4 regions of the Pseudogracilibacillus amylolyticus genome follow, and region 2 is predicted to be linked to each of the others. Evidence: riboswitches for the same ligand, from Rfam matches in the RefSeq annotation. Region 2 holds a riboswitch; each other region holds the start of a gene.

Region 1 (7,635 bases), on a different contig from region 2:
TTCAAGCGCCTCTCTTGCTTGATACGTAATATCCCCAATTCGTTCTATTTTACCGTAAACCTTTTGGGGTGTCTGTTTAATTAAATTCCTTACCGTACTAACTGCCGATTTTGTATCCGCCATACGACCTGTATCAGCGACGACAAAATAAAACTCTCCACTTGGTATAATATAATCGATAGGCTCTTCCTTCTTATACCAAATAGGACTATGTGAAGTAATCGTCAATGGGTCAATCCCGCTCGGAGCCCCATGAGCAAACTTCTCAGAAATATTAGCTAGTTGTAATAACTGTTCTTTTGTATATTGTTCATTCGAGTACATAAATAACGATTTTACAATTGCAATCGCTACAGATGCACTCGAACCAAGCCCTTTACCTGGAGGAATAGAGGACTTAATTCGAATCAATAAATCACGGTAAGGAATTTTTAAAATTTTTAAGGTTTGCTTTATCGTACTAACGATACCAGCTAAAGATTTGGGTGCTGACTCTACCGGCCCTTGATAAAGTGAACTATCAAGATACACAGTGCCAATAACACGCTCAACAATCGATTCTACTCCAATTAATGGAAATGGAATCGCGATAGCTGGTTGTCCATGAACAACAGCGTGCTCCCCTACCAAGATTAATTTACTATGTGCTACACCAGTAGCAATTTTTTCTGGTATTGTAATTTTTTCTACACTCATTTTGCATACTCTTCCATTAATTTTTTTGCGTAACCAACACGAATTTCTTTCGACTCAACTAACTTTTCAGCAATAATATCAACTAAGTCTCCCGAAGCACCTGCTGCCATCGCTACAGATCTGGAATGAAGAGCCATATGTCCTTTTTGAATACCATCTGTAACAAGTGCTTTTAGTGCCCCTAGGTTTTGAGCTAAACCTACAGAAACTATCACTCGCGCTAATTCTTTTGCAGAATCTATACGTAAAATTTTATAAGCTAACTTTGCCATAGGGTGTACTCGACTTGCGCCACCTACAATCCCAAGTGACATTGGCAGTTCCAACTCGCCTACTAAATTTCCTGCTTCATCTGTCGACCACGTAGTCATTGAAGAATACTGGCCATAACGAGAAGCGTAAGCATGAGCTCCTGCCTCGACAGCTCGCCAGTCATTTCCCGTAGCTATAATAACTGGATCTATACCGTTCATTATTCCCTTATTATGCGTAACGGCGCGATAAGGATCTGAAGCAGCAAATTCATATGCATGAACAACACCATCACGTACCTCTTCACCAGTAAAACCGTCAGAAGCAAGCAATTCTGGCGGGATCGTACAAGTTGCTTTTGCTAAGCATCGATCCGCATAATTTGACAAAATTCGTAAATATACTTTTCCATCCGTCAAATGTTCTACAACCGGTGCCAGGGATTCCGCCATCGTATTAATGATATTAGCTCCCATAGCATCACATGTATTAACATACAGATGAACAATTAACATTTGGTTATATTTTGAGCCACTTTCATTAATAATACGTACCTCTAGATCCTCAGCCCCTCCCCCTCTTGCGACAAGACTCGGATAGGCATCATTCGCAGCTTTAATCAGTGTTTCTTTTTCAGCCAAGATTGCTCGTTTTGCTTTGTCGAAGTCAGGGCAGCCAACAACCTGAATTTGTCCTATCATAATTCGCTCAGTCGCTTCCGTTTTGAAGCCACCAGCTTCTCGTACTATTTTAGCAATATAACTTGCAGATGCTACGATAGAAGGTTCTTCCACAGCCATTGGAATAATATAATCTTTTCCATCTACCAAGAAATTCAAGCCCAAACCGAGAGGAAGTGAAAAAGTTCCAACGACATTTTCTATCATCTTATCCGCAGTTTTCTCTGGTAAGGAAACTTGATCTAGAAATTGTATCGCATCTTCTTCAGAAAGATCGTATAGATCAATAATATATTGCTTTCTCTCTTCAATCGACATTTTATAAAAGCCAGGAACTCTAGAAGATATTTCCATCCAATTCACCCTTAGAAAGTGTTATCAATAATGCGATTATATTGTATAAAAAATATTTATTACATCATAAACGTAATCTACTATATAATTATACCAAAAACCATCTATAAATTGCTTGTTTATTTACTTTTATTCATTTAATTGATTCTATTATGTGAAAAACTTAACAAAAATGCAAATAAACAAGGTTGTTTATTACACTCCCTTGTTTATCTTCGTCTAATTTCATATTAAATATTATAAATATAGCTGGGCTACTAGGATTCGAACCTAGGAGTGACGGAACCAAAATCCGTTGCCTTACCGCTTGGCTATAGCCCAATCAAATTTATCTATATATAAATGGAGGGGGGCAGATTCGAACTGCCGAACCCGATGGGAGCGGATTTACAGTCCGCCGCGTTTAGCCACTTCGCTACCCCTCCATATAATTTACAGTCTAGGAGAAAATTATTCCTAACAATTAAAAATGCCGGCCAGAGGACTTGAACCCCCAACCTACTGATTACAAGTCAGTTGCTCTACCAATTGAGCTAGGCCGGCATTAGGTAATGACCCGTACGGGATTCGAACCCGTGTTACCGCCGTGAAAGGGCGGTGTCTTAACCACTTGACCAACGGGCCAAAAGTAAGCAGCTCAAAAGCCAACAGATTTCATTATATACAAGCTTTATTTTTTTGTAAAGAGTTTTGTTAAACTTTTTTATTATAAAAATGAAAATGGTTGTAGTATGCAACAATTTGTGAAATCGTTATAATAAAGAAAGTACATATTTTGGAGGTGTCATTAATGTCAGGGCTATTAAACGGAAAAAATATTGTCGTAATGGGAGTCGCAAATCAACGAAGTATTGCATGGGGCATTGCAAAATCCCTTCACCGCGAAGGAGCAAACCTTATTTTTACAAATAGACAAGAACGTTCTTATCAAAAACTGCAAAAGTTATTAGTTGAAAATAATATCGAAGCCAAACTATTAGTTTCTTGTGATGTAGCTAGTGATGAAAGTATTAAAGAGGCTTTTCAAGAAATTAAAGAGAAAGTAGGAACGATTCACGGTCTTGTCCATTCAGTTGCATTTGCAAATCGTGAAGAGTTACAAGGTGAATATGCGGAAACATCTAGAGAAGGATTCTTACTTGCGCAAGAAATAAGTGCCTACTCCTTAGTAGCAGTTGCAAACGAAGCAAGAAAATTAATGACTGAAGGTGGAAGCATTGTAACACAATCTTATCTAGGTGCGGAAAGAGTTGTAAAAAATTATAACGTTATGGGAGTAGCTAAAGCATCTCTAGAAGCAAGCGTTAGATATTTGGCCGAAGATGTAGGTAAGAATGATATCCGTGTAAATGCGGTATCAGCGGGACCGATACGTACGTTATCTGCTAAAGGGGTATCTGGTTTGAATGAAATCCACTCTGTTATTGAAGAAAAAGCTCCACTTAGAAGAAATATCGATCAAGAGCAGGTAGGAGATGCAACGATGTTTTTATTAAGTGATCTTGCACGTGGAATTACTGGCGAAGTAATCCATGTCGATTCTGGATACCATATTATGGGGCTGTAACTCAATTATCATTAGTGTTAAGTTCGTCGTAAAATTGTTTCTTGCGTTCTTCTTAGATCCAATCGAGGCGCACAAGGGCACGTGAAAGCGTCTTGCGTTACCTTTCAAGTGGGTTCTGCTCAATAAAGGAAACGCAAGACCACCTTGTATTATCTTTCAAGTGAATTCTATCTGATAAAGGGCATGCGCGGGTTTCCTCCAGTCAATTCCGTTCAATAAAAGGCATACGAGAACGACTTGCGTTACCTTTTTCTTTTGAAGATCTTATTTATTTTACTCATATAATTCGACAATTTCTTCGTTTAAAACATCTACATTAATTTCTTCTATAACTTTATCCTCTATTTCGTATTCTTCTTTTAATAATAAAATTCTTTTTACGCTTTCTTCTAAGCGACTTTCTGTTATTTCACCAGCTAGAACAGCTGCTTTTATCTGTTCAAAAACAGCTGTTACGTTCTCATATTGATGGGCTACTAAAACAATGTCTACCCCAGCCTTTATGGCATGTACTGCTGCTTCTCCAATCTCATAATCATTTAAAATAGCATCCATCGTTACATCATCCGTTATGACGACACCATCAAAATGAAATTCTTCCCTTAGAATGCCAGTAATTATTTCATTTGAAAGTGTCGCTGGAGCGTCTCCTATTTGCGGGAGCATTATATGAGCTGTCATCACTACATCTGCACCTGCATCAATCGCCTCTTTAAAAGGAACTAATTCAACATCTTTTAATTCCTCCATACTTTTATCTATTACAGGCAATTCTTCGTGAGAATCGATATGCGTATCCCCATGACCAGGAAAATGTTTAATTACAGGAATTACTTGTTCTGCTTGCATCCCTTGCATCGTTTCAACCCCGAGTTCTCCTACCAGCTCGGGATTACTTCCAAATGAGCGCTCTCCAATTACACGATTATTTGGATTGTTATTCACATCTATTACTGGGGCAAAATTTACTTGAAAACCAAAAGCTTTTACTTGCCTTCCCAATACTTCACCTATTTTTCGAGCAAACTCCTTATCGTTTTTTAGCCCAATTTCTTCATTTGTTTGTAAATCGTATAAATTTGGTAGCCTTGTAACGGTGCCACCTTCTTGATCCACACTAAGTAAAAGCGGTATGTTGTTCTGTTTATTTTCAATTTTTAAATCATTTAATAAGTTTAATGACTGATTCGGTTCTTCTAAGTTAGCTGAAAATAAAATAAAACCACCTAATTTATACGTATGAATCAATTTCTTTGTTTGGTCAGTCAAAGTTGTACCTGTTATTCCACCAATAATAAGCTGACCAATTTTTTCATCCAACGTCATTTTTTTAATTTTTTTGGAAATGTCATCGACTTCATTTTTATCCATACTAGCTTCAGTTTCTCCCTCTAATTGTTTCATCGTTTTCGTTATATTTTCTCGCTGTGGATTTGTTGAAACCAGGTTATTTAAATCATTTCCAACATTCGCTTCTAAGGTAATCATTGGATCTTGACTCATAATAAAAAACACAATCAAACTAACGATTATAGCGATCATGGAAACTACTAACCTTTTCACCAAATCACCTCTTGTATCACGTGCATCAAATATTGTCAGTTACTAAAATACCTGCTTTTTTTAAGGCGTTACAAGCAGCATCAATTTTTTCTTGTGAATCTGACTCTATCGTATGTAAATGAATGCCTCCAGTTAAAATTGATAGTGGCGCAGCATTATTTTGTGAAAAACTCTGGACAAACTGTTCTACTTCATACCTGCTTTTCACCATAAGCGAGCCGATCAATTCGCCATAAAAAGGATGTTCTACAATCACATCTACAACGGTAACACCACAGTCTACCATAAGTTCAAGCTCTTTTTTCGTTTCCTCAGGTGTATGTTTACAAACAATCACTTTGCGAAATGTGTCATTCTGAGCTTTCTGTTGATAATATAAATACCCTCGACTAGTCGCAATAATTGGTTCTTCACTCGTTCTAAGTAAAGCAATATCTGTTACGATTACTTGCCTGCTTACACCTGTTTTTTCCGCAAGCATCTTTCCAGTTAGTGGTTTATCATTTTGCTTCAGCAAATCAATGATATATTTTCTACGTTCGTCGCCGGACATATTTATCCTTTTTTCCATTTATATTCCATCCCTTTACTATTGATGATGATTATTTCATAGTTATTTGTTCACATCTTATCACAGATTAATTAACTTGTTGATCGTTATACAGTGTCACTATTGAATAGTTGGTTTGAATAACAATTTGAAATGAGCTAAAATAAGAAATGAAAATGAAAAAGCAGAAATTGTAATGTCTACAGGGGGAGCCATTCGGCTGAGAGTGAACAAATCGTTCTTACCCTTCGAACCTGTTAGTTAATACTAGCGTAGGGATGTAGGTTTTTTGATGGGAAAAATTAATCAATCTAAACGGATACCATCAAGCTCCCCGTAGAATTGCTTTTTTGTATTAAAAATTTGGGGGAGTGTTAAATTAATGAGCTCGAACCGTACTTTATTTTTTATTGAAGTTGCCATTCTGACAGCTTTAGCATTGCTTTTAGATATTATTCCTTTTTTAAAATTTAAACTTTGGCCAGCTGGTGGTTCTATTTCATTAGCAATGATTCCTGTATTCATTCTCGCCTTTCGTTGGGGTCTAAAAGGCGGAATCCTTTCAGGGTTCTTATGGGGTATATTGCAGATTGCAGTAGGAGACGCGTATATTCTTAATTTTTGGCAAGGATTAATTGAATATGGATTTGCTTTTACTGTCTTAGGATTTGCGGGAATTTTTGCAAAATCTGTTCAACAGGCTGTGAAACAACAGAATAAAAAAGAGTTATTGAAGTTTATCATTGCAGGGATTCTTGTCGGGGGTTCATTACGTTTTCTTGCCCATTTCTTTGCAGGATTTATATTCTTTGCCGACTCAGTACCTGAAGGCCAACCAGCTTGGCTATACTCCTTTATTTATAATTGTTCGTACATGATTCCGGCGATGATTATTTGCATTATTATTATCTATTATTTATTTAACAAACAACCAAGAATGCTACTTAAAAATTAAAATATATGTAAAAAATAGATAACCTGTTTAATTAATGGTTATCTATTTTTTATTGAATAATTTTAAACCTTAAATTGATGTGTTCGTTTATTTAAATCCTCCGCCATCGTTGACAATTGTTCCATTGCTAAGGTAACTTCTTCGATGGCAGCAACTTGTTCTTCTGATTGTGATACAACTCCAGATGTGTTATTAGCTGTTTCTGTTGAAATTGATTCTATTTCTTTCATTAATTCAGCAATCTGTTCCACATCATTTGTTATTTGTGAAATTCCATTATTCATCAAATTTATTTCAGTCGATACTTCATTAATCGATGTTTTAATGTCTTGAAAAGCCTTTCCAGCATCCTGGATAATATCAGTTCCTATTTTCACAGAATCAATACTTGCGCTTGTTTCTTCTACAGCATTTATCGTATCGGTTTGAATATCATGAATTAAGCCACCGATTTTTAAAGTCGCTTCAGCCGATTGCTCCGCTAAATTTCGTATTTCATTTGCTACTACCGCAAAGCCTTTTCCACTTTCCCCGGCATGTGCAGCTTCAATAGAAGCATTTAGTGCAAGCAAGTTTGTCTGCTCTGAAATTTTCGTAATAATACTAACAATATCACTAATTTCGTCAGATTTATCGCTCAGTTTTCCCATCGAGTCAGACATTTGGACAGAGCTTAAATTAATAGTTTCCATTTGTTTAATAGATTCAAGAATCATTTTTTCGCCGTACCCAGCTTTTTCAGTAGCATTTTCAGAAGCTATATGTAAATCCTTAGATTTGTTATTCATACCTTCTGTGTTATTAGAAATTATCGTCAAAATTTGGTTCGCATTATGTACAATACCTACCTGTTCTTCTGATCCCGACCTTACATGATGGATGGAATGTAAATTTTGTTCTGCTGTAACAGAAACTTCTTCTGCACTAGCGGACAATTCTTCTGAAGTAGCGGCTACTTGCGTCGAACTTAACGACAGATCTCCGATAATCGCCTTCAGATTATCTGCCATTTTATTTA
Region 2 (7,635 bases):
TGTGAAAATTCAGATGTTCATCGCCGGTAAGCTAACAGTCGGTTCCAACACAGTAAATGTATTATTAACTGTATTCAAGTTGGCTCTCGCTCCGATTGGTATTGCTGCTTTATAGTAACCATGTCCAGTAGTAACATTAGTCATTAATGGTTTACCTAAAGGAGCAATCACTCCATTGATAAGGTCAGCATAAGATGTATTATATGCACTCGGACAATTCGTGCACTCCCCCATTACAATACCAACACAATCATCAAATTTTCCTGCTAATTTTAACATGTTTAAGTATCTGTAAATCGTATTCGTCGGTTCATGGGTATCCTCTAGAAATAGTATTTTTCCTTCTGTATCAATTTCATATGGGGTTCCAAGCGAACTGATCAGTGATGTTAAATTTCCACCCACAATTGTTCCAGTTACATTGCCAGGAATAACACTCGTTTGTGGTATACCTTGGGGATTTTCTATTACTCTAGAAGGCAATACTACTGAGGTTGCTGAAAAGAACTGATTATAATTATATGCCGGTGTGCTAGGTCGAAAATCGAGTAATAGTAAACTGTGAAAAGTGATTAAGTTCGACATTTGTGTAAGCGTATTTAACAGAGTCGTAATATCACTATATCCTGAGATAATTTTAGGGTTATTTCTAATTACATCATAGTCTAAAAAAGGAAGGATTCCGTCTACTCCAACTCCTCCTCTTGTTGGCAGAATCATTTTCACGGTATTATTTTCAAACATATTCATTAAATCTGCTGCACGTTCTTCCGGTGACCCAGCTAAAAAGCCTGTCGCAGCATAAACATTTTTTCCTAAAACTACATTAAATCCAAAGTTCTCTAATGTTTGAATACCTCGATTGATTACCATTGGACCAAGTGGACTTCCCAATGTCACGATTCCAATCGTATCCCTTTGTTCTAAAATAGACGGTCTCACTGCCATTTTTGCCACCTACCACTTTTGTTTTTATGCTACATTAGCCTATTCAAGTTGATTTAATTGCGTGACACTTGCTGATAATAGCTTACGAAACCACGATCCACCTATAAATTTACTTTTACTAACCATAGATATCTAAATAGTAGATATCTCTTAACAGTGCTAACAATTATTGCCTTATGCTATAATATAAGTTAGACTATATGCAAAATTCATTTAATTTTATAATTATTTATTTCTATTTGAGGAGGGAACTTTTTGAAACAAGTATATTCTTCAATTGATGAAGCTGTTCGTGATGTACATGATGGGGCAACAATAATGGTTGGAGGCTTCGGTCTTTGCGGAATTCCTGAAAATGCAATTCATGCATTAGTTAAAACTGGTGTAAAAGATTTAACCGTTATTTCTAATAACTGTGGGGTAGATGATTTTGGGCTCGGCTTACTATTAAAAAATCAACAAATTAAAAAAATGATCGGCTCCTATGTTGGTGAAAACAAAGAATTTGAACGCCAAGTTATAGAAGGAATCATTGAAGTCGAATTAACCCCTCAAGGAACGCTCGCTGAAAAAATTCGTGCTGGAGGTGCCGGAATTCCTGCTTTTTATACACCGGCTGGGGTTGGTACACAGATTGCTGAAGGTAAAGAAACTCGAACATTTAACGGAAAAGAGTATGTTCTTGAAGAAGCTTTAACTGCTGACTTTAGTTTTGTAAGAGCGTTAAAAGGCGACAAAATGGGGAACTTAATTTATAACAAAACAGCAAGAAACTTTAATCCAATTATTGCGGCGGCAGGAAAAGTAACAATCGCTGAAGTGGAGGAGCTTGTAGAAGTCGGTGAACTTGACCCTAACTATATTCATACCCCAAGCATTTATGTGCAACGAATTATTCAGGGTGATCAGGAAAAACGGATTGAAAGACGAACAGTTGCCACGGCAAATAATTAAGTGAGGAGTGAAAACATGAGTAAAGCAAAAGTTCGTGAAAAAATCGCCCGTCGAGCGGAGAAGGAAATTAAGGACGGATACTATGTGAATTTAGGGATTGGTATGCCGACTCTAGTTGCCAATTATATTTCGGATAATAAACATGTCGTGCTTCAGTCAGAAAACGGCCTTCTTGGAATTGGTCCTTATCCAACTGAAGAAGAAATTGATGCAGACTTAATAAATGCTGGCAAAGAAACGGTGACCATGATCGATGGAGCTGCATTATTTGATAATGCTGAAAGTTTTGCGATGATACGTGGTGGTCATATTAACCTCGCCATTTTAGGTGGAATGGAAGTTTCCGAAACTGGTGATTTAGCAAACTGGATGATTCCAGGAAAAATGATTAAAGGTATGGGTGGTGCAATGGACCTTGTTCACGGTGCCCAACAAATCATTGTTATTATGGAGCATGTTACCCGTGACGGTGAACCGAAAATTTTAAAAGAGTGTACCCTGCCACTCACAGGTAAAGGTGTCGTAAATAAAATTATTACGGATCGAGCTGTCATAGAAGTTACAGAAAATGGTCTCGTCTTACTTGAAGTTGCAGATGGATTTACAGTAGAGGATGTCGTAAATTCTACAGAAGCAGAACTAACCGTTAGTGAAAAATTACTTGAAAAAGCATATTAAATCTAAAAAATCCCATTCGCCAAAAAGATGAGTGGGATTTTTTATGTTTGCGTGTACGCGACTCTGCATGTTGAACATGCCACTTTGCATCTTTACTGCGACTCTGCATGTTGGATGAGTCACTCTGCATCTTTTTCGGCGACTCTGCATATCGAACGAGCCACTCCGCATCTTTTACGACGACTCTGCATATCGAACGAGTCACTCCGCATCTTTTACGACGACTCTGCATATCGAACGAGTCACTCTGCATCTTTTTCGGCGACTCTGCATATCGAACGAGCCACTCCGCATCTTTTACGACGACTCTGCATTGCGGATAAGCCACTCTGCATCTTTTACGGCGACTCTGCATATCGAACGAGTCACTCCGCATCTTTTTCAGCCACTAAGCATGTTTTCTAGCCGCCCATAATTGCATGAATTAAAACACAAGTATAGCCCGATATGACAATAAAAATGATTTCTGCTATAATGGCTTTGGAGTGAATAATTTCATATGTACACTACTAGGGGTGCCCAAATATGCGGGCTGAGAAGAAATGCAGATTATTTCTAACTCTTGTGAACCTGATCTAGTTTATACTAGCGGAGGGAAGTAGTAAATTGTTAATGTTTAAGTTTAGTTAACTACAAACCAGGTTCCGTGTTGAATCTGGTTTTTTACTATTTTATAAGCTAACACCCCTTTCGAATTGGTTTAAGAGGAGGAGGTCAATGAATCAAACAAGATTACTAACGACGATGGCGCTATTAGTAGCTATTGGAACGCTGGGATCTCAATTGATTTGGTTTCCCGCTGGTGTTGCGAAAGCTTATCCGGTCCAACATGCAGTGAACGTTTTGGCTGCGGTAATGCTAGGCCCTGGGCCAGCTGTTACAATTGCTTTTGTGATTGGACTACTTAGAAATATGTTAGGACTAGGATCATTACTTGCGTTCCCGGGTGGAATGATTGGTGCGTTTTTAGGCGGTTACCTTTACAAAAAGTTTGGAAAAAAATACTTTGCCGCACTAGGTGAAGTTGTCGGAACAGGAATTATTGGTGCGTTATTCTCCGTTCCATTTGCAAAAATTTTAATGGGAACGTCTTTTGGTGCCTTATTTTTCATTCCCCCTTTCTTAGTAAGCAGTATTACAGGTGCTGGAATTGCTTTATTTATCGTTTCTCGCGTTAAATATGAAAATTTTATTCAATTAAAAAATGAGCAAAAATTATAAAAGGAGTTGCTTAACATGAAAGAAGTAGCTTGTTCTTTAACAATTGCAGGGACTGATCCATCAGGGGGTGCTGGAATTCAAGCTGATTTAAAAACTTTTCAAGAATTACAAAGTTACGGCATGTCTGTCATTACGTCAGTAGTTGCGCAAAATACAACCGGGGTTCAAAGTATTCATCATCTTCCTTTACAGATGATTGAAGATCAGTTAGAATCTGTTTTTTCTGATATGCCAGTACATGCATTTAAAACAGGAATGATTGCCAATATTGAGATGATGGAAATTATTCAAGCAAAAGTTAAAGACAAGGATATCCCTTTTGTTATTGATCCTGTTATGGTTGCAACGAGTGGGGATGCATTAATAAATGAGGATGCAAGAGTTTACTTACGAGACCAATTAGTGCCACTTTGTAAAGTAATTACACCTAATATACCTGAAGCGGAATTTTTAACCGGTGAAAAAATCACTTCAACTGAAGCGATGCAAGATGCTGCTAAAAAAATTGTTCATGAATATGGTGCGGGCGCTGCGCTTGTAAAAGGCGGACATCTTGTCGGGGATGCGGTTGATTTTTTATATAATGGAAAAGAAATGTATACATTTACAGAAAAACGCATTGATACAGTAAATACCCATGGTACAGGATGCACGTACTCCGCTGCAATCACTGCTTATCTAAGTCATGGTCTTTCATTGATTGAAGCAGTTGAAAAAAGTAAACACTATGTGACCGAAGCAATTAAACAATCGTTTGATTTAGGTAAAGGAAACGGACCAACAAATCATTTTGCAGTGAGAAAGGAAACCATTAAACTATGAAGGCAATCGACCAAGTAAGAAAAGCACAGCCGTTAATTCATCATTTAACGAATCAAGTTGTCATGAACTTTACTGCAAACGGACTGCTGGCTTTCGGCGGCTCTCCAATCATGGCAAAAGAACCGGCGGAAGCACGTGATATGGCGAGCATTGCCAACGGTGTACTCATTAACATCGGGACAATTGTAGAAAAAGAACTTGAAGCAATGATAATCGCTGGACAAACTGCAAATGAAAGAGGGATTCCAGTCGTCCTTGACCCTGTTGGTGTTGCCGCTTCTAATTTTAGAAAACAAGCAATTCGGACATTGTTTGAAAACATTTCTTTTACTGCTGTTAAGGGCAATGCCGGTGAGATGGCGCATTTAGTTGGAGTCGCTTGGGAAACAAAAGGTGTAGAATCCATTGATGATGATATTTCAAAATTGGAAAAAATTGCTCAACTAGCTGCGGAGAAATATAATACTTTAGCTGTTGTGACTGGTGAAATTGATATTATTTGTTATAACGGAAAAGTTAAAGCAAACAGAACTGGACATGAGTATTTAACTAGAATTACAGGTGCAGGATGCCTCCTTGGCTCCATTCTCACCGCTTGTTTAACAACCGAAACAGAAAAAATAGATGCCGCTTATGAAGCAGTTCATTTTTACGGTGCAGCTGCAGAAAATGCTGCTATAAGAAACGAGGTTAACGGAACAGGTACCTTCCTCCCTGCCTTTATCGATGAACTTGGAAAATAAGGAGCAAATAAGATGACACAGCAAAATTATTTACGAAAATACTTTATAATGGGTAGCCAGGATTGTGACCGCGATCCAGAAATTATCTTACAAGAAGCAATTGACGCCGGTATTACCGCTTTTCAATTTCGAGAAAAAGGAAAAGGATCGCTTAACGATGAAGCAAAAATAGATCTTGGGAAAAAATTACGTGCGCTTTGTCGTAACCACAATATTCCATTTTTCATTAACGATGATGTGGAGCTTGCAACAACACTTGACGTTGATGGGATTCATGTCGGCCAAGATGATGAAAAAATCGCTAACTTACGAAGCGAATTTCCAAATCTACTTATTGGCTTATCTGTTTCTAATGAAGCAGAGTTAAAAAGAAGCCCGATTCATTTAGTCGATTACGTTGGAGCAGGCCCGATATTTGGAACAACTTCAAAAGACGATGCTAAAGCTGCTGTCGGTACTGATTGGATAAAATTTTTACGAAACAAGCACCGCTATCTTCCTATTGTTGGCATCGGCGGGATTAATACATCGAATGCCCAGCAAGTGATAGAAGCAGGAGCAGACGGGGTTGCTGTTATTTCGGCGATTACGAAGTCAGAAAATATTTATACTACTGTAAGCTCGCTTTGATAAAATAATTATCCAGTCCGTTTAGCGGATTGTGAAAAGGCCAATAAAATATTTATGCTGCTTAGAGCTACAACAATTAAAAATAAATAAAATATGATGGAATCGCCTGCTGGATAAATACCATCACCTAGATAACCCATTATGACGACATTTAGTCCAGAAACTAAAATTGCAGTAATGGAAAAAAGCCCGACTATCAATGTATTGGCCCCCATTTTACGTTTCAAGAGACTTATTAATAAAAATAATATGATCACAGAACTCAAAATGAAAATAATTAAAATTATTCTCATATATAAATAAATTTCTAAACCTTCCAATTTCATAATCTCCTTAATATGATAAAGCCTAAATCGATATGAGATTTAGGCTTTTTATGTTATTAGTAAATTAATATGAACTGCTACCCTTTGCCCCTGTTACGATAGCAATTCCTGCACTCGCACCAATTCTATTCGCACCCGCTTCTATCATCGCTTTAGCAGTTTCGAGGTCACGCACCCCACCCGATGCTTTTACTCCCATTTTAGGACCGACAGTCTGGCACATCAAGCGTATATCTTCTACTGTTGCCTGCCCCGGTCCAAACCCAGTAGAAGTTTTTACAAAATCTGCACCCGCTTCTTTTGCTAGTAAACAAGCATGCTCTTTTTCGTCGTCCGTTAAAAAGCCCGTCTCAATGATTACTTTGACAACAGCTTGGCCAGCAGCAGCATAAACAACTTGTTTAATATCGTGATAAACTGTCGTCTCATCTTTTGACTTTAAGGCACCGATATTTATAACCATATCGACTTCCGTTGCACCAGAAGCAATGGCGTCCCGAGTTTCAGCAACCTTGGCAAAGGTACTCGTCGCCCCTAATGGAAACCCAATCACCGTAGTTACCCCTACATTCGTACCCATTAATGCTTTTGCAGCGGTACGTACCCACGATGGATGAATACAAACTGTTGCAAACTCATATTGTTTTGCTTCTTCACAAAGTTTTACGATGTCCTCTTTTGTCGCCTCCGGTTTTAAAAGTGTATGATCAATCATACTTGCTATACGTTTTTCTACCATTTATGTCTCCCTTTCTTTCATCGATTAAAAAAAGTCGGTTAGAAATGTTTGTTTTTGCGGAATCATTTTCTCTAATTGTTCGATTGCCGAGACCTTCCCATCAATTAAATGATGTGCCAATAACTCTTGTGGGCGTTTGAATCCTAGACAAATCGATGTGAATTGCTGAATCGTACAGTTGATATCGCCACTTCTTAAGCCTTTTACTTTCGTTACTACTGTTTTCCCAGACTGTGTCCGAATGTGATAGCAGGCACTATTTTCAGGAAAAGATTCATCTTCAATCAAAATGTGAACGGAACCTTCTGCCTCTGTAAATGGGTAATCTTTTAAAAAATTATCCACATCGACAATCCGAGCCATCGCAAAGGTTTCTTTCTCTTGTTTAAAAAATGGATTTTTTAATTTATAAGGCAGTAAATCATTTTCAGGAACGATCATTTTCACTTCTTTAGCCATGGAATCATGATTTCCAATAAATTCATAAAGCAAATGCATCCCATTTAACGACGTATAAGCCATTTCTATCACAGTAAATACTTCATCTCTCACTTTATAGATGATATATCCCTCT
Region 3 (7,635 bases), on a different contig from region 2:
TCCTGTGCACGTGCTTGCGTTACTTCGGTTTGGAAACTAATACCGAACTCTCCTTTGTTCGTTGCTACCAATTGTTCTGCACTCACTTCACCTGGAAGTAAAACTTCTACATCTAGTCCAAGTTCTTCATAAAATCCTTTTTCCTTTGCAACATAAATTCCGGTATGATTCGTATTTGGTGTCCAATCAAGGAAAAGGGAAACTTTTTTACCTCCTATGTCTGATTTTACTTGTTCATTTTGTTTTTCCGTTTTTTCACTGCTACAAGCAACAAGAATAAAACTCAGTAATGCAATTAACATCGTCGTTACAAAACGTTTCATTAAAGATCCTCCTGGAAAAATAAATTAAGAAGTATAGCGACTGTCTTTCATACACTTGCGCTATTCCGGTTCGAATTAGCTCAATGAATGTTTTTTATTCGACAGCCATGTTTCTTTTGTGTAGGACATTTCCCAGAAGTGGAGCTCGTATTCTTTTGCAAGGACAAATTGTTCTTTCACTTTTTCTTTTTCATCTTCACTCATATCTTCCACGAGCGTATTAAGCAAATCAATCATTTCATTGGTCGAATTTTGGAATCTGTCACCAGCATACATATTAATCCAGTTTCGATAAATTTCTGGTTCCGGATTTGCGTTCTCATTCTTTTTCCCAATGTCTGCATAGAGCCAGTAACATGGCAACATCGCCGCTACAGAGTGTGCTAAGCTACCAGTCATTGTCGCCCGATACAAATGCGATGTGTACGCATATGCAGTTGGAGCTGGTTTGAAATTTTTAATATCTTTGTCTGTAATATTTAAAATTTCTGCATGCTCATTATGTACCGTTAGCTCAGCTTCAGCTGTATAACGGGCTTTATCTGCAAGTTTTGCTGTAAGTTGAAAATCATCTGCTTGGCTTGCAGCGATAGCGTGCACTTTACCGTAATGTTTTAAGTAATAAATATCTTGTAAAATATAAAACTTAAAAGTCTCAAACGGTAAATCTCCCTTCACAATCCCTTGGACAAAAGGGTGGTTTAAACTTTGCTCCCAACTTTCCTTCGTTGCTTCTTTCAATTGATCTGTAAACTTCATAAAAAAATCCTCCTCTAATCTTTTTTTTCTAAAAGACTAGTAGAAGGAAGCTACTCTCAAAATTAATGCACTAAAAAATAGCGCAATTATTTTGCGAATTCTACTTCCCTCCGCTGGTCTTAACCAGATCAGGTTCTAAGGGTGCTAAATTTACATTTATCTCAGCCATACCGGCGCCCCTAGTAGAAAAATAATTATTAATTTGAAACTAATGCTATCAGAGATTTCGGATAAGTCAAGTTCCTTACCATGTTTCTTATCAGTCTCGAAATGCTCGTTCATTTAGAGAAGTGGTTTTATTAGTAAAAGACAGTGGGCTTTCCCGTTCGGAAGATCTATAATAATTAGCAAAAATGGTATACTCTAATTAATAAATAGCAAAGGGGGAACTTGTTTGGAAGTAAAGGTAAAACGAAAAACAGGATTCATGGGTGCGGCAATGAAAATTTCTTTACTAGTTGATGGTGAACTGGTAAAAAAATTAGAAAATAGTGAGGAATATTTGATTCAGACAGACAAAAACAGTATTAAACTTAGGGCGAAACAGGGTTTTAGTGCTAGTAAGGAATTCGAAGTTAATCAAAATGCAAGGATTGAGATTAAAACGAATCCGATATTCTTATGGCTTTGGTTTGTCGGCTTCATATCACTTTTTGTTGCGGGAATTAGTGAGGTCAGAGAACTTAAGTTTATTTTTGCGGCTATAGGGATATTAGTCATGATTTTTAGTTTAATTTATACAGCAAAATCTTCCTTTATTTTTAAAGTAATGGCTGGAACCAATGAGCAATAGTTCCAGCTATTTTTGCTGTATTTGAATTGCTTTTTTTGCTAATTGATCGGCATGAAAATTTTGTTTGCCTGGAATCCATTTAATAAAAAAGTGTGGAAAATGATTTGCTTTTTCCATAATCTCATCTAATAATTGCTTGAAAATCGGATTTTTGGCAAACCTTTTTTCAATCGCTGTGACAACTATTTGCGAATCTGATTGAAAGGATAAAATTTCATCGGGGAATTTTTCCAGACAAATTTCTAATGCTTTATTTACAGCATGGAATTCTGCTTCATGGTTGGACATTTCTTTAAGAGGAATCGAATATTCGTATTGTTTTCCATAAGCTTTGATATAAACTCCTGCACCGCTGATCCCAGGGTTTCCGTTTGATGCTCCATCTGTATATACCTCGATCATAAAAACGCTCCTTTAAAACTTCTATCTCTACCATAGTATAAAAATTATATTTTACCAAATACTAAGAGATAAAAAGAGGTGTTTGGTATTTTATGGAACAATTAAAGGCGTTTGTCATAAAATTTATTGGTGTTGGGGTTATTACGTTTTCAATATTTGGTATATTTTTTAATGCTACAATTGGACGCCTGCTTTTGATGACGTTAGTGGTGGCGGGAATTATTTATATTGGCGATCTGTTTATTTTACCAAGGATCAATAAAGCAGTGGCAGCAGTTGCGGATTTTGCTGCGTATTTCGTTCTTTATTTAGTTTTAGGAAACTTGGTTGTGGAAGGAACGGCTTCCATTTTATTACCGGCATTTGCTGCAGCATATATTGCAGCAGCTGCTGAGGCTGTTTTCCATATTTATATGATGGATAGAGTTCATGAACCAGATCGTCCAGCACCCATTCCTACAAGGTTTCAGACTGAAATCGCGGATGAATCGGATGTAGAAGCGGCGACAAAAATTGAACAGGAACGGAAGGAAAAATAAATATTTCATTAAACTTTTAAGCGTGGATGAATCCATGCTTGTTTTTTTTAGATAAATGAGTATTTTTCCTTTAAGTGATGATATAATTATTTTTATAAATTGGATTTTTAATGTAGAGTCACCTACAAAGATGCCGAGTGGTCAGACCATCATGCAGAGTCGCTCGAAAAGATGCGTAGTGGCTAAAAAAGATGCTTAGTGGCTCGAAAAGATGCGTAGTCACTCAAAAAAATGCTTAGTGGCGTGCACCTTATGCATAATGTCGCATTAATTTGTCATGATTAAGGAGAGAAAATCGAATGTCCGCATTTAACTTTGAAATTATCGAAACCGTCGCCGTATTATCTGAAGGATCGAAGGGTTGGAAGAAAGAATTAAATTTGGTTAGTTGGAACGGTAGGGAGCCAAAATACGATATTCGTGATTGGTCAGAAGATCATACGAAAATGGGAAAAGGTATTACGTTTAGCTTAGATGAATTAGGAAAATTAAAAGAAGCATTACATAATGTAAAAGAACTGGATTAATCATAATAAGAAAAGTAACCACAACCAACATGCGGTTACTTTTTCATTTCTTAAACTGAAAAATAGCGATCTATTTTATTTGCTGGAAGTAAATTTCCAATATAGAACGATCCAAAAATACCGTATTTTGCACTTACTTCATCAAAACGGGTATCGTAAATTAGTTTTTTAAATTGAAGTGGATCATCACAGAATAAGGTGACTCCCCATTCATAGTCGTCGAGTCCAATTGATCCAGTGATAATCCGTTTTATTTCTTCCGTAAATGGTTTGGCTGTTTTAATATGGTCGAACATCATTTTGCCGCGTGCTTCTTTTTCTAATGTAAACCAGTTATTTGTTTCTCCACGTAATTTACTCATCGGATAAAAGCAGACATATTCTGAATCTGGAATCGTCGGATATAGTTTTTTCAACATTTCCGGATTTTTATAAGGATCGATTTCAGGTTTAGTATAAGAACTTTTTTCAATAATCGATACAAAGGAATAAGCGGGTTTCATATAATGAGCAATTGCTGTTTTGTTAAACGCGTTTTCCAGTTCATTTAAATCTTTCATTTCTGGTCTTAGAAACATAAACATAATGTCCGCTTTTTGACCAACGATTGAAAACAGCTGATGACTGCCTTCTTTATTGTCCTCCGTTTTTTGCCAATTATCAAGTAAGGTATGAAATTCATGTAATGCTTTTTCACGGTCCGTATCAGTAGCTGCTTGCCATTTTTCCCAATCAATCGTTCTAAAATCATGTAAGGAATACCATCCATCGTATGTTTCTACTGTCTCTACCATATTAATCACTCCTACATTGTGTGAGTATATATCTCATAGTATCTATGATAATAGTGATCTTGTTAGGATAGTGTGATTTAAATCACACTTTTAGGGAGATAATTTGAATGGAAATTGACTTTTTAAGAGTTGTGGGGAATTGAATAGGCAAATTATTGATTTCTCTGTATAATGGAAGAGACAGTATAGGAGGGCATCGTAATGGAATATAAATATGAACTTACGAGCTTAGTGACAAGACTTGAAGATATTGAAAAAATGAAAAAAGGCGAGAAAACTGCCGTTCGAAGAAGTAATCGCTTTGGAAATATTGGAGACACATGGGAAGTAGATGGCGAAATTTTTATGCTGGAAAATGTGTACAAGCAAAAGTTAGGAGAAGTAACCGAAGAAAACGCCAAACAAGAAGGATATGCAAGTTTGGAAGAATATAAACAGGCGATTACGTCCATTCATGATGGTTCTGTATGGAATCCGAACTTAGAAGTATGGGTGCACGAATTTAAACAAGGATCATAACGAAAAACTCATCGCAAAAATTGCGATGAGTTTTTATGTAGGATTGAAAAAATTCCCTAATATTTTATGGGATTATTCTGTCGCTTTCGGATATGCGTACACAACATATCTATCTGGTGCACTACCGATAAATGAAAATGGGTAACATGTTGATACAGTTAAATATTCATCTTCACGACTTGGATCGATGACGGTCCGGTCATCAGCGTCCACAATTTCATGATCATGAATGACATAGATAAAAGTTCCATGTTCCATTTTAATATGCAGCTCATCCCCGTGTTCTAGTTCTCCAAACTGACGAAATACGGTGTCGCGATGTCCTGATAATAAAATTTGTCTATTTTCACCGGGAAAGCCGGTATCTTTGTAATGGCCGACTCCTTGGGCTAGTTCATCTTCATCTGTTCCTTCAATTATCGGAATTTCACGGTCAAGTCTTGGAATATAAAATAAACCGATCGTGTCTCCTGTTTTTATATCTTCATAATACTTACTTATATCTTCTGTATTTTCTTCATAAATATCATCGTTAATGATAGACTTTGCTTCTTCTAACCGTTTGCCTTCACTCACATGAGAATCCCATAATTGATATCCACCGTATAAAAGTAAGGAAGCACCTACAACAATAAAAAGCCACGAAATAAACCGAAACACAATAATAAGTCCTCCTGTAATATCATTACCAATATTTTACTCGCACAATTCATCTATTGCAATTGATTTTATGTAAAATATAAAAAATGCTGATCATTTTGTATGAATCGTTTCTATTTCAGCATAATAAAAATGCTTTTAGGATATTCTTCTGTTTCTCCCTAACGTATTTCGCAAAGCAAAATGTAAGCACTAATTAAAAGTTACCTATATACTATTAGTAAGTAATGAGAGGGAGCGAATTTTTATGAAGAAATTTCACAAAAAGCCGAGTCGCTTTGTTAAACAGGTATGTTTGCGTGTAACGGATATAGAGCGGTCACTTCAATTTTATCAAGATATAGTTGGCTTTAAGATCCTATCACAAAAGGGCAGGGAAGTGATTTTAACTGTAGATGGAAAGACGCCTTTAGTTATTTTGGAAGAGCCGGACAGAGTACTGCCAAAAGAAAAGCGAACAACAGGATTGTATCATTTCGCACTTCTTCTTCCGAGTCGGACTGATTTAGGAAGTTTTTTAAAGCATTTATTGGAAAAGGAATATCGATTAGGTGCAGCAGACCATCAGGTGAGTGAAGCGATTTATATTGATGATCCGGACGGAAATGGAATTGAAATTTACCGGGACCGGCCTGCTGATGAGTGGAAGTGGTCAAATGAGGAAGTGAAAATGACGACAGATCCACTTGATGGGGAAGGGTTATTGGCGGAAGCTGGTGATTGGAATGGACTTCCGGAGAGTACGATTATGGGACACGTCTATCTGCATGTAAAAAATTTGGCAGAAACTGAGGCATTTTATGAAAAAGGGCTCGGATTTAAGGTCGTTACTCGTTATCCGGGAGCACTTTTTATGTCGACAAATGATTATCACCATCATTTTGGTTTAAATGTTTGGAACGGGGAAGGTGCACCGGCGCCAAAAGAAGATAGTGCTGGGTTAAACTGGATGACGCTCGTGCTCGAAGATGAGGCGGCACGGGATGAAGTTGTTAGGAATTTGCAGGAAATGGGGGCGAGTGTTGAGAAGAACAAGGATATTGTCATAACTGCAGATCCATCAGGAAATAAAATCCATTTAGTAGTTTAATATAATTAAGCTGACAGAGAGTAATCGTTCAAATCCAACTTTTTATTAATAATTCTTTTCTTTCTTAATATGATATGAGAAAATAACTATATATAGGTATATACGTGAAATTATTCACATACTATCAATACGAGAAAGTTAGAAAAGGAGAAAGAGAATTGAAGATTGGAATTGATAAAATTGGTTTTTATACACCACAGTATTATGTGGATATGAATAAACTAGCTGTGGCAAGAAATGTAGAACCAGAAAAATTTACGATAGGAATCGGGCAGGATGAAATGGCTGTCGCTCCAATTACACAGGATCCTGTGACACTGGCAGCAAATGCGGCGCTGCAAATTTTAGATGATGAAGCGCGGGAAAAAATAGATTTTGTCATGTTTGGAACAGAATCAGGGATCGACCATTCAAAATCTGCTGGGGTATATGTACATCAATTACTAGGGCTCAAACCAAATGCTCGTACGATTGAGTTGAAGCAGGCTTGTTATGGAGCGACTGCAGCGATCCAGCTTGCCAAAGGACATATTGCATTAAATCCAGAAAGTAAAGTGCTCGTTCTTGCTTCCGACATTGCCCGGTATGGTATAAATACACCTGGAGAAGTAACACAAGGAGCGGGCGCTGTAGCGCTTATTATTAGCGCTGATCCAAGGATTATGGTACTTGATGATGCTAGTGCTTATTTGACAAAAGATATTATGGATTTTTGGCGTCCAACGTATTCAGATGTGGCGTTTGTCGATGGAAAGTATTCTAATGAACAATATTTGGAATTTTTTGGACATGTTTGGGATGAATACAAGGAAAAAACGGGTTTAACTATTGCGGATTTTGAAGCGATTTGCTACCATTTACCTTATACAAAAATGGGATTAAAAGCGTTACGAACGATTTTGGATGAAGGTTCGGCGGACGTTCAAGAACGTTTAAAAGAAAACTATCAGATAAGCACATTGTATAGCCGAAAAGTTGGAAATATTTATACAGCATCACTTTATTTAAGTTTATTGTCGCTTTTAGAGCAAAAGGAGCTTGAGGCAGGGTCACGAATTGGCTTATTCAGTTACGGTTCAGGAGCTGTTGGTGAATTTTTCTCTGGAATATTACAACCGAACTATCGGGATTTCTTAAAGATAGATCACCATACGAATTTACTTAATAACCGTACGGAATTGTCCGTTTCTAAATACGAAGAGATTTTTGAAGAATCACTACCTACTGAT
Region 4 (6,314 bases), on a different contig from region 2:
TCGGAACGGGATGACCCCCTAATCGTTTAATTGGTGCCTTTAAATAAGAAAAACCTTTTTCTGCAACGATACTCGCAATCTCCGCTCCATATCCACTTCTTTTTACCGCTTCATGAACGACTAGTAAACGTCCGGTTTTAGCAACGGAATCTAATATAGACTGTTCATCTAAAGGCACTAATGTCCGTGGATCAATTATTTCGACTGATACTTGCTCTTTTTCTAAAATTTGTGCCGCTTCCAAAGATCGTTCAACCATGATTCCGGTAGCTACGATCGTCAAGTCATCTCCACTCTTTTTTATATCTGCTTTTCCAAGGGGAATCGTGTACGGTGAAATCGGAACTTCGGCTTTCTTTTTATACAATAATTTATGTTCATAAAAAATGACCGGATTAGGATCCTCTATTGCCGAGATAAGTAACCCTTTCGCATCGTAAGCTGAAGATGGCTGGATCACTTTAAGCCCGGGTATATGTGTCAGCCATGCTTCTAAGCTTTGGGAATGTTGAGCTGCAGCACCCGTTCCAGAACCACTTGGTGTACGGACAACGAGTGGAACACTTCCCCTTCCGCCATACATATAACGAATTTTTGCAGCTTGGTTGACAATTTGGTCTAGTGCTAATGTCAAAAAGTCTGAGAACTGAATGTCTACGACTGGTCGCATTCCTGTTAATGCTGCCCCAACTGCAACACCAGTAATACCGAGTTCACTAATTGGTGTATCTCGGACGCGCTCCTCACCAAACTCCTCTAATAGACCTTTTGTAACTCCAAAAGCTCCCCCATACTCTCCAATGTCCTCACCTAGTAAAAACACTTTTTTATCTTGTCTCATTATCTGTGCTAATGCTTCCCTGACTGCTTCCAGATAGGTTAACTCACGCATCCAATCATCCCCTTAAGCATGAGCTCATACTTTTTATGCATAAACGTCTGTAAAAAGCTCTTCCATACTTGGTTCTTTACTTTCTAAAGCAAAAATAGTTGCATCCTCTACTTCTTTTTGAATGTCTTGTTTAATTTTTAACATATCCTTTTCTACTATTTCACAAGTTTGAATAAGAATCTGTTCAAATCGCATAATGGGATCTTTTTTTCTCCGCTCCTTCACTTCTTCAGCTGAACGATAAAGTTGTTTATCGCTTTTTGAGTGTCCGCTAAATCGATATGTTTTCGCTTCAATAAGTGTCGGTCCTTCCCTATTTCTGGCTCGTTGCATCGCTTTTTCTGCTTCTTTCATTACATCTAAAAGATTATTGCCATCGATTGTTACACCAGGAAAACCATATGCTTCAGCTCGTATCGACAAATCATTAATATTGGTCATTTTTTTAATCGGACTGGACATCCCGTATTCATTATTTTCACAAACAAAAACAACCGGCAGTTTCCAGATAGATGCAAGATTTAAAGCTTCATGAAAACTTCCCTCGTTTGTGGCGCCGTCTCCAAAAAAACAAACGGTTACCTCATTCTTCCCCTCTAACTGTGCTGTTAGTGCAGAGCCAACAGCAATCGGAATACTGCCACCGACAATTCCGTTAGAGCCCAAATTACCAGCCTCCACATCGGAAATATGCATCGATCCGCCTTTCCCCTTACAGTAGCCAGTTTCTTTTCCGAATATTTCTGCCATCATTTTATTTATATCTGCGCCCATGGCAATGGAATGTCCATGGCCTCGATGGGTACTTGTAATTTTATCGCCTGCTTGTAACATAGAACAAACCCCAACCGCTGTAGCTTCTTGCCCAATACAAAGGTGTGTTGTACCATGAAACAGTCCTTTTTTCATATTCCGTTCCACTTCTTTTTCAAAATAACGAATGCGAATCATTTGTTTATATAATTCAATAAAATTCCGAGCGCCTGCTATGGATTGCACAATTTCACATCCCTTAGTTAACTCAAATAACGATGATACAATGTCTTTGCTTTTTCAACATCATTCGTTCCGTGAACTAGTGCTCTTCCGTCTTCAAAAACAACCATTCTTTCATCGTCGATTGTAAAAGATAAAAGAAAAGCATTCGCTTCCACTTTTCCGCCTGTTTTTTCCAACTGTTGAGCTAGTTGCTTCAAATTACGTTGCTGCACTTTTGGCGGTCTAATTTGCACAGATGACCGTCCACATAAAACAGCAGTTTTTGTCTGCTCATCAAATTGTAAAAATGGGTATGTAGCTTCCTCACCACAAGAGGCACAATCCACTTTCTTCATTGATGAAACATTCATTTGGACAATTTGATTTGTCCAAACATCAAAAGAAATTATTTTTTTTCTTAAAGCATCATAATTATCGGTCAATATTTTTAACGCTTCCGTCGTTTGGTGCACAACAACTTGACTTGCGGCTGGGTGGATAATACCTGCAGTATCACAAGTCGGTCCGCCAACGGGGACTGTTTCCATTAGACAATGAAGGCATGGTGTTTCATTTGGAATGATCGTAAAACTCATTCCATAACTCCCTACACAAGAGCCATAAATCCACGGTATTTGATGTTTTTGTGAAATATCATTTACCATCATCCGAATATCAAAATTATCGGTTGCATCTAAAATTAAGTCTACGCCTTCTACGAGTTCTTCTAATTCAATCGGTGTTACGTCCATAATTCTTGCATCTATTTCAACCTCTGAATTAATCGCCTGCAACCTTTCTTTTGCAGCCACTGCTTTTGGTGTACGATTTTTTGCGTCTTCCTCCGTATACAATTGTTGTCTTTGTAAATTACTCCATTCGATATAATCACGGTCAACAATGGTTAGTTTTCCAATTCCCGCTCTTGTTAGCATTTCAGAACTTTGGGTACCAAGTGTCCCGATCCCTACTATTAACACATGCTTTTTTGCTAATTTTTGCTGCCCCTCTTCCCCAATAGGAGAAAACAAAATTTGTCTAGAGTAACGGTCCATCATTATAAGCTAATCCCTTCTAAAGGGCTGCTTGCTGTCGCCGTTCTTTTCATCGGAATTCTACCAGCTTCATGGCCCAGCTTCCCTGCCTCTATTGCTAACTTCATCGCTTTTGCCATTTTAACCGGATCTTTTGCCCCGGAAACAGCTGTATTTAACAGCACTGCATCCGCCCCTAACTCCATTGCATAAACAGCATCTTTCGGGGAACCTATCCCAGCATCAACAATAACGGGAATAGCAGCTTGTTCAATAATGAAACTCAAATTTAATGGATTAATGATCCCTTGCCCAGAACCAATTGGTGAGGCGCCCGGCATCACAGCGTGTACTCCTAACTCTTCCAACCTTCTAGCAAGTACAACATCATCTGATGTATAGGTTAAAACGGTAAACCCTTCATTTAAAAGTTGTTCTGACGCCTTCAATGTTTCAACAGGATCAGGCAGCAATGTTTTATCACAGCCGATAATTTCAACCTTTACCATATGACAAATCCCCGAAGCTTGTGCTAATTTCGCAATTCTAACCGCTTCTTCCGCAGTTTTTGCTCCGGCGGTATTTGGTAAAAATTTATATTTATCTAAATCTATCTTTTCTAAAAAATTTGGTTGACTAGGCTCAAAAATATTCATCCTTCTTACTGCAAATGTTAACACTTCTGTCTCTGATGCAAGTACCGCTTCTTTTTGTATATCAAAATCTGAAAATTTACCTGTTCCAAGAAATAATCTTGATGTAAACTCGTAATCTCCTATTTTTAACATCTTTTTTCCCTCCATTTATTTTTTATATACATCTGGCAAAATCAACCTCCACCAACAAACTGAACAAATTCAATTTTATCTCCATCATTTATTTTAGTGGTTTCATGTTCCCCATTTTGTAAAATAACATTGTTATGCTCGACAATAATGACAGGAGTACTAAAATCAAAATGATTAATTAATTCTGAAATCGTTTTGATCGTTCCAGGTATTTCTACTACGGAACCATTGATATGTAATTTCATTCATTTCACCTCATTTCAGCTAATTTCTCCCGATATTTAACGGCAGCAATTGTACAATTTTCTGCAAGCAATATCCCTGACAAAACTGCAACGCCGCTTGCTCCCTCTTGTAAAACAGTAGAGAGATTATTTGGTGTAATCCCGCCTATCGCGATGACAGGAATTTTGACACGGCTAGTAATTTTGTTTAAACCTTTTAGTCCACGTGGAGCTAGTCCGATTTTTGAATTTGTCTCAAAAATATGACCATAAATTAAATAATCCGCTCCTTGCTCTTCCTTCTCTAACGCTTCCTCTACACTATGGACAGAACAACCTATTTGTAAAGAAGGGAAGTACTTTTTAACATCACGCACATCTAGGCTGTGAGACGTTAGCTGTACCCCACCTGCACGCCCTATTACGGCAATATCAACTCGATCATTAATAATAATTTTTTTAGGGTCTATTCCAGCCGCAATAAGTTTCTTTATAACAGTAATGTGATCCTTGGCAGTCCAATTCCTCTCACGTATATGAATAAAGTCTATCTTTGCATGAACTGCTTTAACCTTTTTTACAAATTCATCAGTTGATTGTTTTCCAGTTGAAATTATATGTAAGCCCTTCATTTGACCTCCTTTAATTCCTAACTAACTTATAATTTAGAAAACTTGGCATTGGCCAAGCCTTTAATGGCGGGTGCCTTAGTTGCACTTATGCAGTAGGAAAGTTTTATACTTTCCTATCCGCCAAAAAAACCACTTTTCTGAATATGTACAGGAAAGTGGTTTGCTAATAGCAAGTCTAAAATAGCAATACATCACTTCCCTTCGCTAGTTTTAACTAGATCAGGTTATAAGAATCCCGAAGTCACACTTCGATCTCAGCTTGTTTCACAAGCACTCCTAGTAATAAAAATATCTATGAGTCACTTCAAACAGTTGATATAACAATGTTTAAAGATGACTATTTATTATTCAACCCCAAATGATACGCTTTCACTAAAGGCACGGACTGTTTTTTGTTAGATTTTTTGGAACGAATGGGCATACACTCGATAAATCATTTCAAGTGTATTACCTAATCAGTCGACCATATCAGCAAGTGATATAAGTTGATCAAGATTGTCGCATGTATATGTCTCAAACCATGTGAACTTATTTCTTGATGTTAATACTATCTATTATATAAGATATTGTAAAGCTAATTTAAAAAATTTTCAATATAGGTAGGAAATATTTTAAGATGTGCCAAGTATTAGGTGTTACGAAAAGTGGTTTTATCATTGGCGTAAGCGTTCGAAAAAAGTCAAAAAAAGAAAAGAAAGAAGCGCTTACTAGAAGTAAAACGTGTTTATGTTGAATCTAAGCGAAGTTTCGGCAGTTTTGATAAACACCCATCAAAAAATGATTTTCTATGATCTCAAACGTTGACTTATCAATGTTTTTATTCTGAAAACGTAAATATAGTGACCTGAAATAAATAAAACAGTTAAATAGTTGATTTGCGAGATTACCATAGGTATGTTTATAAGTCCGTTTTATTCATTCAATAACTTCTCGATGAAATCCTCTCTAAGCTCATCTTCCTTTTTGATTGGCATTCGATTACCGTTCAAGATCACGAAATTTCTTCTTTCTTGGCGGTTGAGAATCTCCACTATACTTTACATCTTTTTTCACATCATTTGGGATGTCTAAGCCAATGAAGTATTTTTCTTTTGACCGCTTATTTACAAACTCTAATAGCATATCTACTCGATTACGAAAAGCTAAACAAATCTGATCCCTTCTATTATCATCAATGAACAAAGAATCCGTTGTTATATCATAAAATTCACTTTCCATATCGCGCAAAGAAGATGGTTCAAACCAATCAAAAGATTGAACTAATTTTATTTGATCCTCATGATTATTTTTGAAAGGTTTACAATTCACTTTTTGATTAACACCAATTAATGATAATGGTTTAGAGTGCCATAAAGAAGTTCCACTATCAAAAATAGGACTAGCGCCAATGAACTCTAATGTTTCAGCATGTCTAATGACTCCAAAATTATTTTGATGTCTATCTTCATTTACTATAAGATAATCCAATACAATCATTCTATCAAGAAAATCTACCATGTTAGGAATACCTAATCGCTCACAACAGTTTAAATAATGTTGGTAAACAGAAACATGATTTTGCTTTTTTTCTGTTTGCATAACATACCATGCACTAATTAATTCTGTATCAGGATTTATAAAATTTTCACATATACTATATGGATAATTTTCTTGAACCATCAATGTATAAGGTATGTGCTGTATACCTAATCGCTCACAAATTTTACTTGCGAACACTTCATTATATGGCTCTTGTTGCGTTGCACCACTACCACCTTTAATCAAGA

The links. Region 2 has a riboswitch for thiamine pyrophosphate ahead of thiW (energy coupling factor transporter S component ThiW). Riboswitches for the same ligand answer to the same signal wherever they lie in the genome.
Region 1: linked by a shared signal. The riboswitch ahead of thiT (energy-coupled thiamine transporter ThiT) and the one ahead of thiW (energy coupling factor transporter S component ThiW) in region 2 are both predicted to bind thiamine pyrophosphate.
Region 3: linked by a shared signal. The riboswitch ahead of tenA (thiaminase II) and the one ahead of thiW (energy coupling factor transporter S component ThiW) in region 2 are both predicted to bind thiamine pyrophosphate.
Region 4: linked by a shared signal. The riboswitch ahead of tenI (thiazole tautomerase TenI) and the one ahead of thiW (energy coupling factor transporter S component ThiW) in region 2 are both predicted to bind thiamine pyrophosphate.

What each region holds. Positions count from the first base shown of each region.
Region 1 covers NZ_JBPPZG010000094.1:4,624-12,258, reverse strand. Annotated here, with positions in the region: gene mvk (mevalonate kinase) at 1-696, opposite strand, end outside; gene ACPYKA_RS11540 (hydroxymethylglutaryl-CoA reductase, degradative) at 693-1,982, opposite strand; tRNA gene ACPYKA_RS11535 (tRNA-Gln) at 2,232-2,303, opposite strand; tRNA gene ACPYKA_RS11530 (tRNA-Tyr) at 2,326-2,407, opposite strand; tRNA gene ACPYKA_RS11525 (tRNA-Thr) at 2,453-2,525, opposite strand; tRNA gene ACPYKA_RS11520 (tRNA-Glu) at 2,535-2,606, opposite strand; gene fabI (enoyl-ACP reductase FabI) at 2,773-3,549, shown strand; gene nagZ (beta-N-acetylhexosaminidase) at 3,823-5,112, opposite strand; gene ACPYKA_RS11505 (3H domain-containing protein) at 5,138-5,683, opposite strand; TPP riboswitch at 5,858-5,958, shown strand; gene thiT (energy-coupled thiamine transporter ThiT) at 6,045-6,617, shown strand; gene ACPYKA_RS11495 (methyl-accepting chemotaxis protein) at 6,680-7,635, opposite strand, start outside.
Region 2 covers NZ_JBPPZG010000028.1:694-8,328, forward strand. Annotated here, with positions in the region: gene ACPYKA_RS05095 (S66 peptidase family protein) at 10-948, opposite strand; gene ACPYKA_RS05100 (CoA transferase subunit A) at 1,204-1,902, shown strand; gene ACPYKA_RS05105 (CoA transferase subunit B) at 1,918-2,580, shown strand; TPP riboswitch at 3,082-3,194, shown strand; gene thiW (energy coupling factor transporter S component ThiW) at 3,298-3,801, shown strand; gene thiD (bifunctional hydroxymethylpyrimidine kinase/phosphomethylpyrimidine kinase) at 3,817-4,623, shown strand; gene thiM (hydroxyethylthiazole kinase) at 4,620-5,366, shown strand; gene thiE (thiamine phosphate synthase) at 5,379-5,996, shown strand; gene ACPYKA_RS05130 (hypothetical protein) at 6,005-6,316, opposite strand; gene deoC (deoxyribose-phosphate aldolase) at 6,387-7,061, opposite strand; gene ACPYKA_RS05140 (GNAT family N-acetyltransferase) at 7,086-7,635, opposite strand, start outside.
Region 3 covers NZ_JBPPZG010000079.1:4,214-11,848, forward strand. Annotated here, with positions in the region: gene ACPYKA_RS10365 (ABC transporter substrate-binding protein) at 1-323, opposite strand, end outside; gene tenA (thiaminase II) at 399-1,082, opposite strand; TPP riboswitch at 1,171-1,273, opposite strand; gene ACPYKA_RS10375 (hypothetical protein) at 1,477-1,875, shown strand; gene ACPYKA_RS10380 (ribonuclease HI family protein) at 1,882-2,277, opposite strand; gene ACPYKA_RS10385 (DUF2512 family protein) at 2,370-2,816, shown strand; gene ACPYKA_RS10390 (YdbC family protein) at 3,116-3,343, shown strand; gene hemQ (hydrogen peroxide-dependent heme synthase) at 3,394-4,137, opposite strand; gene ACPYKA_RS10400 (ASCH domain-containing protein) at 4,339-4,656, shown strand; gene ACPYKA_RS10405 (class D sortase) at 4,729-5,316, opposite strand; gene ACPYKA_RS10410 (VOC family protein) at 5,564-6,406, shown strand; gene ACPYKA_RS10415 (hydroxymethylglutaryl-CoA synthase) at 6,565-7,635, shown strand, end outside.
Region 4 covers NZ_JBPPZG010000197.1:548-6,861, reverse strand. Annotated here, with positions in the region: gene ACPYKA_RS16985 (alpha-ketoacid dehydrogenase subunit beta) at 1-892, opposite strand, end outside; gene ACPYKA_RS16980 (thiamine pyrophosphate-dependent dehydrogenase E1 component subunit alpha) at 926-1,843, opposite strand; gene ACPYKA_RS16975 (thiazole biosynthesis adenylyltransferase ThiF) at 1,909-2,928, opposite strand; gene ACPYKA_RS16970 (thiazole synthase) at 2,928-3,692, opposite strand; gene thiS (sulfur carrier protein ThiS) at 3,734-3,937, opposite strand; gene tenI (thiazole tautomerase TenI) at 3,943-4,548, opposite strand; TPP riboswitch at 4,728-4,836, opposite strand; partial or broken gene ACPYKA_RS16955 (IS3 family transposase) at 5,162-5,303, shown strand; gene ACPYKA_RS16950 (HipA domain-containing protein) at 5,527-6,314, opposite strand, start outside.